Regions from separate parts of the Paenibacillus sp. J31R30 genome, predicted to be linked through region 2. Evidence: riboswitches for the same ligand, from Rfam matches in the RefSeq annotation. Region 2 holds a riboswitch; the other holds the start of a gene.
What was found. Region 2 has a riboswitch for cyclic di-GMP ahead of AC58QO_RS08310 (hypothetical protein). Riboswitches for the same ligand answer to the same signal wherever they lie in the genome.

Region 1 (7,574 bases), on a different contig from region 2:
GTGCTAAGCTGACATAAAGTAGTGAATCAAACTAATATTCATTCAGGAGGCTTGAGAAAGATGAGGGATTCTTTTGTTTTCGACTTGGTAGACAAACATCGGGGACGGTTATTGAAGTTGGTTGAAGGATGTCCGGCGGATAAGCGTGATGTTGTACCTGCTGGCTTTAATAATCATATACATTGGCATATTGGGCATATCCTGACTGTGAGCGAACGAATTATATTCAGTTTTACTGAGCAACCGACAGTGCTTCCTGCCAGTTATATGGTTTTTTTCAGCAATGGCACTAAACCAGCGGATTGGAAAGAAGAACCGCCTGCTTGGGACGTCATTGTGGGACAGTTGAAGGAACAGGCTGAGCGGATTCGTGCGAATTTGAACGATAAGCTGGCTGTACCGGTCAAAGAGAACTTTTTCAAAGCAAAGACGATCGATGAACTGATTCTCTCGAGTATTGTACATGAGGTTAATCACGAGGGCATGATTGCTTCGATGCTGAAAGTATTAAAATAACCGGGTTTCGTACTCAAACAAGGCACCTTCACCCCAAGATGGGAACAAAGGTGCCTTGTTTCATACGTGTTTCCGTTGTTATTTGGCTGCTGAGCTATCCTCGATACCTACCCGCATCTCTGAGAGCCTGTACCACAGAAGCATTCCGAGTGAACAAATCCCAACGACGAATAACAAACCATAAACATGCTTGTACGAAAGTAGGAGCGACGTATTCCGCTGGATCTCAAGTAGAATGCCGCATATCGCTACCGACATGGATCCTCCAAAAAATTGGATCAGCTGTATGAGTCCCATGCCAGAGCCAATTAAATGCTTCGGCAGGATGCGTGAAGTCTCATTATTTAACGATGCGATTGTCGCGGAAAATGCAGGCGAGAAACAAAGGTAACCGATCATTACGACAAGCGGTGAAGCACCAAGCAACGTCGAGAATGCGATCATCACCAGAGATAACACCCCGTGGCCGATGAGTAGAAACGGCAGATTGCCGAACCGATCAATCCAGCGGCCGACGAAGCGGGTTAGGAACGCGGACAGAATCGCTCCTGGTGCAATCGTTAAACCGATGATCATAGCGGACTGATTGAACACCTTAGCGAGAACGAGTGGCATTAGAAATAGATTCCCAAGGTTCAGAACCAAGATGCAGAACCCGATGACTACAAGCTTACGAAACGCTGGATTCGCAAGTAATAAGGGGTTTATGAACGTGTTACTTGAACGTCTTAGGTGCCAAACGTGTACACCAATGGAAATCGCACTGATGGCAAGCCATACGCCGGAAATCTGCGTGACCGCGAGTAGCAAGCTCGCGGCATTGACTACCGTCAATAGCGCCCCTAGCATATCAAATCGGAACGGTACTGGCTGTTCTTTGGGCAGTAAGCGTAAGAGAAGGGGAAGAATGACTAAGACCAGACAGGTAATGGCAAACAACCCATTCCAGCCAAAGTATTCACTTATCAAGCCGCCAACGATTGGGCCGAGTCCGAAGGCCATGGCGCTCCCCGCGGAAATCATGGCAATCGCGGAGCCTCTTCGTTCAATCGGAATATACCGGCTGGCGAGTACTAATCCAAGACCGGCCATCACCCCTGCGCCTGCGGATTGGAGTATACGTGCCGCCAACAGGGTGTGGAACTCCCTTGCGAACAGTCCGAATATCGAAGAAAGTCCAAGCACAACTAGCCCTACGGTGAGGAGTTTACGTATCTGTACCACATCCGAGAGTCTGCTGTATATAACCGTAGATAAGGCATAGCCAATAGAATAGCTGGAAATGACCCAAGACCCCAGATCCGCCGTGATGCTGAGATCTTGAATAATACTGGGAATGGAAACGTTGAACATCGTCGTATTCATAACAACAATGAACAAGCCAATCGTCCAAACGGGCATTACAATTTTATCATTCATGTGGACCCATCCTGTCTGACGCGAGAAGTACGTTGATTTCTTTATTATAAACCTACATAGTCTAATAGCCAAAACAGATGAAGGCACATGCCAATTGACAGGTGGGAAAAATGGAGGTAATATCTTAATTATATATTTAGATAAATGTCTAAATGAGGAGGATCGGCCATATGAATGAGGCATTTAAAGCGCTAGCAGACCCGACTCGTCGTGAAATTCTACAGCTGTTGCGGGAAAAAAATATGAATGCTGGAGATATAGCTGATCATTTCAAGATTAGTAAGCCGAGCATATCGCATCATTTGAACCTGCTTAAACAGGCGGGGCTTGTACTGGATGAACGTCAGGGACAACATATTATGTATACGCTGCACACGACCGTTGTTGAAGACGTCATTGGATGGATGTTTAACATCCTTAACAAAAAAGATGAGGAGGAACAGTCATGAAGAAATGGAAGGAGATTTTATTACTTGTGATTAGCCTTTCCCCGGCGATAGGGGGCTTAGTACTGTATAATCGTCTTCCGGATACGATGGCGAGCCATTTTGACATGAACAATGAAGTGAACGGAACGATGAGCAAAGAAATGTCGCTACTCATGCTGGTATTGCTGGGTTTGCTGCCGCTATTCATACGGGTGATGAGATTCATCGATCCGAAGAAAGCGAATTTCGAGAAATTCCCTATGGCTTTTGAGGTGACGCGGGTTGGGGTTACCATTCTTCTAACTGTCGTAGGTTGGGCAGTCATTTGCTTTAATTTGGGATACAGCTTTGATTTTCAAAAAATCACCATGATTTTAATAGGCGTGCTGTTTGCTGTTATGGGGAACTTTTTGACGCAGGTGAAGCCTAACTATACGTTTGGCATTCGGACGCCGTGGACACTTGCCAATGAAGAAGTTTGGAGAAAAACGCATCGGTTGGGCGGTCCGCTTATGTTGATTGGCGGCGTTGTTGCTTTTATCGCTGCGTTCTTAATGAGCTCCGTCGCGATCACCGTCTTCCTAGCAGCTATTGCAATCAGTTCCTTAATTCCAGTCATTTACTCCTATATATTGTTTAATCGTCTTAAGAAGTAAATAGGATTCACACGGGCTGCCAGCGAATCGCTGAGCAGTCTTTTTCACATGCGGTCAATTTTTTTACCAAATCGACAAAATATTACAATTATCGCTATGTACACATATGGGCTTGCTACCTATAATAAGCAATAGGAAATGTGACTTAAGTCAGGTGTCTTAAGTAATAGATGGACGGATAAGCGGGTTCTTATTTAGCATACTAACCTCATAGAAAAGGCAAATCATTTGGAAACAATGAGACGCAAAGCCATGGCCTAACGCATTCATTTTGTATGCTACGGTTGACAGGTTACCGAGTTCGATAGGATCATCCTTCATTCGGGTGGTCCTTTTTCTTTTCTAATCATCAACATATCTAGGGGGAAGCTTGTCATGAAAGCAAAAAAACGTGTCATGCAATTCATTGTTATCGGAACATTGATCTTGGCTTTACTTGTTCATGGCTTATCGAGCTTTACAGAAGGGGCTATGCATCATGAAGCAATGACAGCACCTTCTCCCGCATCAGTATTCCTACTACAGTGGCTGTTTTGGATGCCCATTGCGCTTGTCAGTCTGAGTGTTATTTTGTATGGATTTAATAAAGATCATGCCTGGATACCCATCCTTCACGCGTTATCCCTTACCTTCAGCAGTTTCTCTATTATTGCCGGGGGGAAAGGCATGGTTGAGTACCACTTTTCGATCTTCATGGTGCTGGCTATTCTTATGTATTATGATAACATTAAGCTGCTATTGATCAGTACCGTGTTATTTGCAGCGCAGCACCTATTGGGATATTTGTTCTTTCCTGAACTGGTGTATGGGACAAAAGTGTATGCGTTTTCAATGGTTGCCATCCACTTGGTGTTCGTGATTTTATTTATTAGTGCAGTTCTTTACCAAATCGTCTCGAATCGCAAAACCACACGAGCCTTCGAAGTAGTACAAAACGATAAACTGCAGCAAACCGTCAAAGACATTATTGAACGTCTCTCCGATACGTCACAGGAAGTTCGCATGAATTCACATGGACTCTCTACACAGTCCTCCGAACTGAATCGCTTAACCTCTGAAGTCGTTCAAACCATGCACAAGGTAGAGCAAGCGGCGATCAATCAAGAACAAGGGGTGGAAATCAGCAGACATGCCGTTACCGAGATGTTAAAAGATACCTCTCTCATCGCAGAAAATTCGTCGAGTATATCCGACATCTCTGATCAAGCTGCACTGGAAGCTGAGAAAGGCAATGAATTGATCCAATTAGCGGTTCACCAAATGCAATCGATGAACAGCACAATTCATACGACAGCGGAAAAGGTCAAAGTGCTGGGCGAACGCTCTGAAGAAATTAATCAAATCGTTAATTTGATTACAGACATTGCTTCACGCACCAACCTGCTTGCCCTGAATGCAGCCATCGAGGCTGCTCGCGCGGGAGAGCACGGGAAAGGCTTCACCATCGTGGCCAGTGAGGTCCGTAAGCTAGCCGAACAAACGAGCTCCTCTGCCCAACAGATCGCGGATCTCATTCAGGATGTTCAATCCAATAATCAGGCATCCATCGATTCGATGGATCGTGTGATTGTAACCTTCGAGCATGGTAACGATGCTGTCGTTGCTGCGGGGCGCGCTTTTGAACACATACTGAAAGCAGTCCATTCCATTGCTATACAAATGCGCGATGTTCAAGGAGCATCCCAGCAGGTATCCGCAAGCACACAGCAATTCAGCGTGACAATGGAGGAAATTTCGCATCTATCTACACAGCTAGCGAAGAACGTGAAATCCGTAAGTAAACGTACAGACCAGCAGGATCAACTCATTTGCAAAACGTCACAGCTTGCGGATTTACTAGGTGCGCTAAGTGATAAATTAAATGACATTATGAAGACGACAGAGCAGTCATTCTCCCAGACATAGACGGTCGTCGACAACCCATTTACATGTTTTTAACGCTATTAACTTGTAAGCTGGATGTATCGCTTTTCAACGCATATTTCCGATTCAGCAGAAAGCCGAAGAGGGAAGCTAGTGACTGTTGGAACAGCATGCCAAGCACAACAGGAATCGCAACGGGTGGCGGGAAATAAGCTACAGCGAGTACCGCGCCCGCACTAATATTACGCATACCACTGTTAAAAGTAAGGGCGACCACGACATCTTGTTCCCAGCGGAACAATCTAGCGACAAGCCAGCCGATCATGTAGCCCAGCGAGGCTACGATGAGCACAAATGCTGCCAATCCGAGCAATTTTGCGTTGAAGTCCCGCAAATATGGTGCAATGACAGAGCTATTAATCGCGACAACGATGCCCATAAATATTTTGGAAAAAGGGCCTAAACGGCCTCCCCATTGCTCCTTAATTTTCCCCCGCGTCCATTGATTCAACAGCATCCCGATGAGTGAAGGAACGACGATCATGAAGAAGAGACCTTTCATCATGGCAAACGTATCTAGCTGAACTTTGGTACCAACCAACACAGACAGCGTATACGGCACGACGAAAGGTGAAAGGATCGTATCCATCAGAATAATCGAAAGCGTCAGCACAATATTGCCTCGATAAATCGCCACCCACACAAAGCTAGTAATCCCAGTTGGAATGGCTGCGGCTAGAATAAGTCCCGTAATGGTCAGTGGTTCGTGACTATACGCAGCATGTCCGAGACCGAGCGCGATAAGCGGCATCCCGACATGTAGAATAAATAAAGTTGCAAGGAGCGGCAGCGGTTGAACGACAACCTTGATGAACTCCCGAAAGCTGGAGGAGATACTCCCCGAGAAGGTCATGAAGGCAAATAACCATGGTGATAAATAGGTGAATCCAGATAAGTGGCTCCCGAGTAGAACCCCGACAAGGACACTGATGGGTGTGATGAGCGGCAAAATCTTTTCTAATTGACGATTTAACTGAGGCAGCATCTAGGTGAACATCCTTTCGTGACCAGTTCAGAACGGGTGCATACGTAAGCCGAATTGATGATGATCATACAATTGTAGCAGATCAATTAACATAAGATAAGAGTCGATTGGAGGAAGGTTAATGACATGAATATAAAAAAGCATGCCATCCGTAGATGACATGCTCTGAGAGATAACCAATTTATTTACCAAGTAAAATTTTCGTGTAAGGAGAATCGATAGGCAGCATGATGACCGGCTCTCCTTTAAATGAGACCAAGTAACTATCCAGCGTACGATAGAAATTGTAGAAGGCAGGGTCCTTGCCGTAAGCGGTGTTATAAATTTGAGCGGCCTCCTGCTCGCCTGCAGCAACAATTTTCTTCGCATCTGCTTGGGCTTGAGCAATCAACTCACTTGCCTGTCTGTCGGCTTTGGAGGTGATTTTCTTGGACTCCTCATCCCCCTCGGATAAGTACTTCGCCGCAATGGATTGACGGTCAGAAATCATCCGTTTGTACACGCTTTGCTTGTTGGAATCCGGCAGATCGGTACGTTTGATACGAACATCGACGATTTGGATACCGTAGTTATCGCGCTCCATCAACTCCGAAACTTCCTTCGTAATCTCATCATTGAGGTTACCACGTTGCGTGTTTTCGCTGATGATATCGCTGTAATTGATCTCCGATAACTTTCGTCTAACGGTGTTATACACAGCGGCATCAATGCGCTCTTCCCCGCCAGTGATCGATTGAATCGTGCGCAGGAACTGCTGAGCATCAACAATCCGCCATACCGTATAGTTATCAACTTCGATCGGCTTTTTATCTTTGGTCAAAATGGAAGTAGGCTTGCTATCATACACCATCTGATATTTGGGAAGCGTACGAACCGATTCAATGAATGGAATTTTAAAATGAATGCCAGGATCCGTTTGAATTCGAACGGCTTCTCCGAACTTGAGAACGACGCGGTATTGCCCTTCTTTGACGATGAAAATGGAGATCAGGAAGAAAAAGACGAGAACGACACCAATGATGGATCTAAAAATCCATTTGCCTTGTAAGGTCATTTCGCAGTCCCTCCTTGTGTCGTGCCTGTTGCAGCAGCAGGTGTGCGCAGCAGCTCATTAATTGGTAAATATTTAACCGTTTCGCCGGTGCTATCGCTGATGAAAATTTTGGCATTCGGCAATATTTTCTCTAACGTCTCGATGATAAGCCTGCTCTCTGTGACTGATTTATTATTCGCATACTCCGCATAGAGGGCGTTAAACTTCGCTACATCCCCCTGCGCATTCAAAATCCGTGATTTCTTCTGAGCTTCGGCATTCTCAAGAAGAGCCTGAGCGTTACCGCGCTCCCTTGGAAGGATATCGTTTTCGTATTTCGTCGCCACGTTAATCTTCGTGTTTTTCTCTTCGCGAGCATTCGTTACGTCTTTAAAAGCATTTTGCACATCGCCCGCTGGCGGCTCGATATCTTGGAACTTCAAATCGACAATATGGATGCCTGTTTGATATTTGGTCTGCATCTCAATCAATCGCTCTTTGACCTTGCCTTGGACCTCTGTTTTTCCTTCTGTAATGGCAAAGTCGAGCGCTGTAGCGCCGATCACCGAACGAATCGCTGCACTCGCGGAATTGCGAAGGAACAATTCGGCATT
Region 2 (7,574 bases):
AGCCTGTTCATTCTAAGCCCGAGCACTCAGCTCGAGCATTATATGAACCGCCGCGCTGACAAGAAGCGCAAGTTGTTTAACGGGCGGATCGAATGTAATTTGTTCCAGTATCTAGGGCCATTGCCTCCGCGTAGGTAAAGATCCGTTAAAATTAAAAAAGCGGCAGTTCAGAGGTTATACTAACCATCTTAGCTGCCGCTTTTCTTTTTTCAGGAACATCAATACAAAGTTGATCCCCACGTGGAATTTCTGTAAAGGAAATTTTACTGGATGTTACCTCACGATGCCTTACTCTTGTTCATAAACATTAATTCTTCGAACCATTCTACTTCTTTCATCATAAAGAACGATGTTGTCATTGCGGTCCACCGTAAAGCGAATGAATTGGTTAAACAACAGCTCCGAAGGGTCATAAGCATCGATCGGCTCGTGGCCCTTGCTTTTCCCATTATACAGCCCTTTATTAAATTTCATTTCATTACGATTTATTAGTAATGAGGTTTTACCATCCACAGTCACTTTATAGATTTGCTCTGGCGTCATCACAAAAAAGCTTCCGTTCGCCCCAATACAATTGACGGCTCCTTCGATTTGCGCTTGGGCAGCATTCTTGAGCCCCGTGTCCGTAAGAGTAGAGATGTAGCCGGTACTCATGTCGTATGTGTATATGGTGTTATCTTTAACCGTGGATACCAGTTGACTGTTAGGTTCGATATATGTTTTCGTCTCAAATTGGCTTCCTCCGCCCTTGAGACTGGAATAAATGGCTCTAGCGCCTCCCCAATAAAATTTCCCTCCATCAACGGTCTCAAACATCGCTGGCAAGTAAGTATGGCCGGTGCTTGTTTGCCCGAACCTCATATCCAACGGAATCGGCTTGTTGAAAGTGAAGTTATGAGTTTCCATCTTCACTTCAGGCTCAAGGGAATAGGCGACTCCTCCTCCCCCAAGGACATACACGCGATTCAGCATCGGATTGTAATACAGTTGCATGGCTTGAAAGCTTGCATAAACGAAAGTGTTTTTCCTATGGATTATATTATTACTATCTCCCGGAACATCTTCATATTCGAAGTTTAATTTCCCGTCAATCCGGAATACGGTACTGGTACGATTGGACTCAGGTTCGTATTTACTGACTATATAGCCTTCGTTGGCGTAATCACGAATTGAATAAATGTTACCATTCTTGTCGACAACCACACTTAAAACCTGCGTTGCCCTTGCAACTTGCTGCCCGGCATCCGGGTCCATGACTAGGTTGTCTACTGTGGGTGGAGAAAGCTTTTTTCGTTCAGCTATTGGAGCAGCAGTTGACACATCCATTGTCAAAGTGATCGTTTGAAGCTGGCTATTGTAAGTTACAGTTTGACCGAGTTGTTCAGCAACGAATCGCAATGGCACCATCGTCGTCTCGTTCACAATTATTGCGGGTTGCTCCAAAGTAACTGGTTGGTTGCCAACTACTGCATCTTTCGAGTTGATGCTAATAATGACCGTTTTGGCAGAGGTCGTGAGTCTAACGGTTCTCGTAACTCCATTCCACTCTATGGCTGCGCCTAGAGCCTCTCCGACGAACCGCAGTGGAACCATCGTGACGCCATTTACTAGCACCGGGGCGCTTTGCAACTCGTAGGTTTCCCCTCTGACCATTGCCTTTATATCCTGTAGCTTCAATACAATGGCTTGTCCGACAGCTTCGGCTCGAATGTATGTTGGTGTGCTAGTGACCATGAACATTAAACAACAAGCAAATAGGAGCATTTTTGTTCTTTTCATAGAAGTACCAGGCCTTTCATGCCAATTTTACTAATTTGTAATATGAGGTAATAAAAATATCACACTGCCGCTTGTCAGCAGTCCAATCGGGTCACTTTGAGGGTTTATTTTATCCATATGACATAAATCAGAAGCGCCCACAAGGGAATAGACAGTAGTACGCTCCAGAAGCAACCTTTAGCCATCGCTAGCTTTGGTTCCTCTTCGGTCCGCTGGTACCGGCCTTTATTCCACAATTTCCACCAACTCCAACGGCAACCCATCGGGATCTGCGAAAAACGTGTAGCGATTCCCCGTGATTGGATCAATCCGCACTGGCTCAACCGCGATACCCTTACTTTCTAGTTCGATTACACTTTGCTCCATGTCAGCAACAACAAAGGCCAAATGACGTAAGCCCCGCGCTTCAGGCTGATTGACACGTAATGGCGGGTTCGGAAATGAGAATAATTCAATCTCTTGCTCCGTTTGACCGATGCGCAAATCCAATTTATACGAGTCTCTCTCCGCGCGATACGTTTCCTGAATAACGGTGAGTCCGAGTATATCTACATAGAAATGCTTAGAACGCTCGTAATTCGAACAAATAATCGCAACGTGATGAATCTGTTTGAATTTCATTCGTTGAACCTCCTCACAAAGAAAAAACCGCATGCTGGGCTGCTCCCATCCTGCGGCTTGTTCATTTATTTTACCCTGCTGCTAGCATGGTTTCAACAATTTTGTGCAAAACGTTGTCCGCTTGCTCATATTCCACTTGGCAAGTACCTGCGGCGTGGTGCCCGCCCCCACCATTTTGGAGCATCAGATCGCCAATGTTCGTTTGTGCAGTACGATTGATTATGCTATGTCCACATGCGAATACGCAATTTTGTTTATTACGTCCGTCTACGATCCAGATAGATGTGTTTTGCTCCGGATAGAGTGCATAGACCATGAAGCGATTGCCTGGATAAATCGTTTCAACATCGCGAAGGTCCGTAATAATAACATTACCTTCAACCCTTGTGTAAGTTTGCAGCATGTCCCGGTATAACGCATCCAACTCATAGTATCGCGCTACACGCTCTTTCACATCCGGCAGCTCCATTATTTCACCAACGGATTTCGTGGCACAATGCTCAACAAGATCCTCCATCAACTGATAGTTGCTGATGCGGTAATCCCGATAACGACCTAACCCAGTACGTGCATCCATGATAAAAGAGAGCAAATCCCATCCGCTCGGATTCAAAATATCTTCCTTGTTAAACTGCGCGGAATCAGCTTTGTCTACGCCTTGCATAATATCATCGATATCTCCGAAGGTTTCTTTGCCCCCATAGTAATCATAGACAACTCGCGCTGCGCTTGGAGCGATACGAGTTTCTCCTTTAAATGAGACCGCTTCACCCATCCGTGTAAGCTCACTGGAGTGATGATCGAACCATAAGCCGCAGCCAGCTACATAAGGCACATTGGCCAGAATATCATTTTCCGATACTTCAATTAGGCCGTCTTGCATATCTTTGGGATGAACAAATTTCATTTCATCCACCATGTTTAATTGTTTGAAGAGCATCGCGCATACTAAACCATCGAAATCAGAACGTGTGATCAATCTCATGCTATGCATCTCCCTTGGTATAGTTCCTAAGAACTACTAATGGCAATATTATAGCAGTTAGTGTCGATTGGTGACAATGAGAAAATCACTATCCATAGCCCTTCTACTCATTTCCGACAGAAAAAAAAGAGCAATTCACCTAGATAGGTTGAACCGCTCTCAATTTGGATGATAGACATTGGAAAAGTTTTGTTAAAAAGCCTTCGATTTGTGCCATTGGGGGCATTTTTACAGAAAGTTTAACTTCGCCTTTCCAGTAGAAAATGAGGATACTATTGTTTCTTCCGTGAAACATTTCGACATCCCAACACGCTTCGTTTAGTGCATATTCTTCACGGTTTATCATGAGCTTTGGACCATCCGTGGATGGCACCAAACGTGCAACATGGTTGCCGCATAGTGAAGTTGCTTTCTGTTCCTCAATCATTTGATTGTCCGATTTCATGCCGCTAGGGCCTCCTTAGTGCAAATTGTTCAATTTTATTTCCTATGACAGAGAAAAACCCCTACCGTAGTGAACCGACTAGTGGGGTTCTGAAGTGAATTCCCAATCGTTCGGCGGCTGGCTGGCTGCTTGTCCTATGCAGGAGAAGTAAAGCCCCTGTAGCTTTGCGTCACTGGCTTTCGCCAGCTTTGCCTTTGTCGAGATGATGTGCAGAATCTGTTTAGTTGTTCATGTTTAAACGGTACATCCTATACCTCAAGAATAAGGGATGATGATTTGAAATCGAATAGTGCGGAGGAACTATTTTTACGAAATCCATCAAAAAGTTTGCATTTTCGACGAAATTTTCATCATTTTTTGACGTTTTGTGCCTCTCCAATAGAAGATAGATCCGATTAACGATAAAAATGCAATGATGAGGAACAGCGTAGTCCCCCCATAGGATACTAGCAAAAAGCCGCCAATCCACGGTCCCATGAAGTGACCGATGTTCGTTAGCGTTTGAGCACCATAATAGGTACCTCTCATTTGTTCAGGCGCAAGCTTATCAATCAGCATATTCGCGGCAGGATAATTCAGAATTTCACCGAACGTGAAGATCGCCATCGAGATAATGAGCCAAGTTAACGAGTGGGAAATGGCAAAGCCGATATCGCCTATGGCAAACATGAAGTTTCCAACGACAATGGCTGTTAATGGTGAATACTTCTCCGCCCATTTCCCCAGCGGAATCTGCATGGCGATGACGACAATAGCATTGGCGCTCATGAGAATCGCAAACATTTTGACCCCGTCGGCAAAATCCCTCTGAAGATACTGTGACAACGTCACCATAACCTGCGAATATCCGATTGCTCCGATAATGCCACCAACAATGTACAAACGGAAGGTCATATCCTTACGAATGACGTCCCATGCCGAGCGGAAAGTAACGATCGCTTTCTTCTCACCTTCGATTTTTTTAATACCGAACTTAATGAGAAGCGCGTAGAGTGTTACACCATAGATTAAATAAATAATCCCGGTCAGCAGGAATGGCAGGGCTCCGTTCATCGTCGCAAAGAAAGCTCCCAGCAAAGGTCCCACAGCTACACCAACGTTAATCGCCATATAGCGGAGTGAGAATACCTCTCTTCTTTTGGACGGCTCCGTTAGATCTGCCATTAGCGCTTGCGACACAGGCTCATAGAATGAACGGCAGAGACCATTCAGCATATTGAGCAGCATAAATAAGACCGGTAATTTAACAATACCGAAACCGAGAAAGACGAATCCCCACCCAAAAAGTGCCGCGAGCATGATCACGCGTCGTCCGAATCGATCTGACAACGTGCCGCCGACAAAGCCGCCAAAAGTACCAGCTAATGCACCCATACCAATTACGATACCGATGAGTCCTGGGCTCATAGAGGAGTGCTTTGCCAAATAGATCGCTAGAAAAGGTAAACTCATGGAGGAGGCAGCTCGTGCCATAACGGTACCTAAGATTAGCGTATGTACGATAGGATGATAGGATTGAAGAAAATGACGTATACGATTCATTGACGATGACTCCTCTCACTGATACGAATTACCCTTTGGTTAATTAATTGACGCCGAATTCCAATTATACACGAAATGGAGAGAAACGTGTCGTAATTTCGAACTGGGAACTTTACCTTAGTCCTCTTACTTCGCTCAGATGGTATTTATTGGGTGAAGGTTTTATAATGGCGATATGGAGGTGTTTGCAATGAAAATAGCGATCACAGGCGGCAGCGGCTTTATTGGAAAACGTTTAATTGCTTTCTGGTTGGGACAAGGTCATGAACTTATCAATATATCACGCACATCCTCAAAGCAGATTTCCGGTGTCCGAACGATAACATGGGACGAGTTGGAGAAAAATACGGACCTTCTTCAAGGACTCGATGCCATTGTAAATTTGGCTGGTGAATCTATCAGTCAACGCTGGACAGCCGCGGCCAAGAAACGGATTGTTCAATCCCGCCTGCAGGCAGCAGAGCGAGTTGCCAAGCTTGTTGCGAAACTGGATCCTAAGCCTAAGGTTGTTGTGAATGCTTCTGGCATGTCGTATTACGGCGTTTCAGAAAGGGAAACCTTTGATGAGGAGAGCCCTTATCGCAATACAGACTTTCTAGCTTCCGTCGTCAAGCAATGGGAGCAAGCAGCCGATCTCATCCAAGGAACTCGATTAGTGAAGGTTCGGGTTGGACTTGTTTTGGATAATAAAGAAGGCGCGTTTCCCAAGATGGCACTGCCGTATAAGCTTGGGGTCGGCGGCACTGTTGGAAGTGGCAGGCAATGGCTTTCGTGGGTTCACATCGAAGATATGGTGAGACTGATTGATTTTTGCGTTCAAAACGATGCCATTTCTGGTCCCGTCAATGCCACGGCTCCACATCCTGTCACGAATAAAGATTTCGGACGCGCGATTGCAACTGCGATGCGAAGACCGAATCTCTTCCCTGTTCCCGCTTTCATGATGAAGCTGATTTTCGGTGAGCTGTCTGTTCTCCTTCTAGAAGGTCAGAAAGTAATTCCTCGCGTTCTGGAGAAGAATGGTTTTGAATGGCGCTTTCCTTTACTTACAGGCGCCCTTGGCAATCTGCTGAAAAAATAGCTTCCCTTTCGAATTAAAATTGTGTACAATTGAATTGTGTAAAATAATAATTACAAAAGGTTGTGACCTTATGAGCGTACATCAGTTTCAAGTGAAAACGATCCGTGGTGAAGATAAATCCCTTGCCTCTTACAAAAACCAAGTCCTGCTCATCGTCAATACAGCAACGAAATGCGGATTTGCGCCTCAATTCAAAGGCCTGCAAGAACTTCATGACACCTATAAAGATCAAGGCTTCAGCGTTCTTGGCTTCCCCTGCAACCAATTCAAGGATCAGGAGCCAGGCGATGATGCTCAGGTTGAGCAAGCGTGTCAGATTAATTTCGGCGTGAATTTCCCGCTGTTCTCCAAGATCGACGTGAATGGCGCGGATGCTCATCCGCTCTACCGATTTCTGAAAAGCAAGGCATCTGGTTTATTTGGTTCAGGCATTAAGTGGAACTTCACTAAGTTCCTCGTGGATCAGGACGGCAATGTGATCAAACGCTACTCCCCAACAACGTCGCCGCGCAAAATTGAACGTGATATCCAAAAACTTCTTGAGCAATCCCCTGTCCACGCTTAAGTTAGCTTGCTGAGAAAAAAAAGATATTTATAACAACGGCTATGCCGTGCCGTCCTTCAAGGATTTCTCACAGTATTTATGGAGAAATATAGCCAACTTTTAAATTCCGCCCTTGCCAATGGCTTAGGCGGGATTTTCTCGTTTTGAGGCGCATACCTCTTCCACTATCGCAATTAACTAGGTTTTGCCGAACTAAATGGAACCTACTCCACCTCCACGATGCTCTAATCCGATTTTGCCAAACTAATCAGCCAGTTTTTGGTGTACCGCCCACTTTTAGACCGTATAAGCTGGTGAAATCGGACTAATACTCCTTTCTTCTGCCAGCAGCCTCAAATAGGCAGGTAAAATCGAACTACACGGCTTAAACCAACTCCGATGAATGTTATGCTTGGTCTGCTACCTCGCCATCTGCTGAAAAATGCAATAGTGCAACCTTTCTCTATCAAATAGATGATTTCAGCTAAAAAGGATGCGAAAAAGCATCAATTTCTGCATTTTCAGCTCTGCTGAGACATTTTCAACCCCAAAAGATGCCTTTTTGCATGTATTTAAA

Region 1: it holds a riboswitch for cyclic di-GMP, as region 2 does, so the genes downstream of both, AC58QO_RS17680 (methyl-accepting chemotaxis protein) here and AC58QO_RS08310 (hypothetical protein) in region 2, are expected to answer to the same signal.

The regions. Positions count from the first base shown of each region.
Region 1 is NZ_JCAUAV010000004.1:159,516-167,089, reverse strand. It holds gene AC58QO_RS17700 (DinB family protein) at 61-516, shown strand; gene AC58QO_RS17695 (MFS transporter) at 595-1,935, opposite strand; gene AC58QO_RS17690 (autorepressor SdpR family transcription factor) at 2,106-2,384, shown strand; gene AC58QO_RS17685 (SdpI family protein) at 2,381-3,019, shown strand; cyclic di-GMP riboswitch class I at 3,228-3,319, shown strand; gene AC58QO_RS17680 (methyl-accepting chemotaxis protein) at 3,395-4,924, shown strand; gene AC58QO_RS17675 (bile acid:sodium symporter family protein) at 4,944-5,927, opposite strand; gene hflC (protease modulator HflC) at 6,109-6,981, opposite strand; gene hflK (FtsH protease activity modulator HflK) at 6,978-7,574, opposite strand, start outside.
Region 2 is NZ_JCAUAV010000002.1:515,182-522,755, reverse strand. It holds gene AC58QO_RS08330 (THUMP domain-containing class I SAM-dependent RNA methyltransferase) at 1-138, shown strand, start outside; gene AC58QO_RS08325 (copper amine oxidase N-terminal domain-containing protein) at 289-1,779, opposite strand; gene gloA2 (SMU1112c/YaeR family gloxylase I-like metalloprotein) at 2,005-2,400, opposite strand; gene AC58QO_RS08315 (exopolyphosphatase) at 2,471-3,385, opposite strand; gene AC58QO_RS08310 (hypothetical protein) at 3,525-3,830, opposite strand; cyclic di-GMP riboswitch class I at 3,940-4,033, opposite strand; gene AC58QO_RS08305 (MDR family MFS transporter) at 4,149-5,372, opposite strand; gene AC58QO_RS08300 (TIGR01777 family oxidoreductase) at 5,563-6,453, shown strand; gene AC58QO_RS08295 (glutathione peroxidase) at 6,524-7,018, shown strand.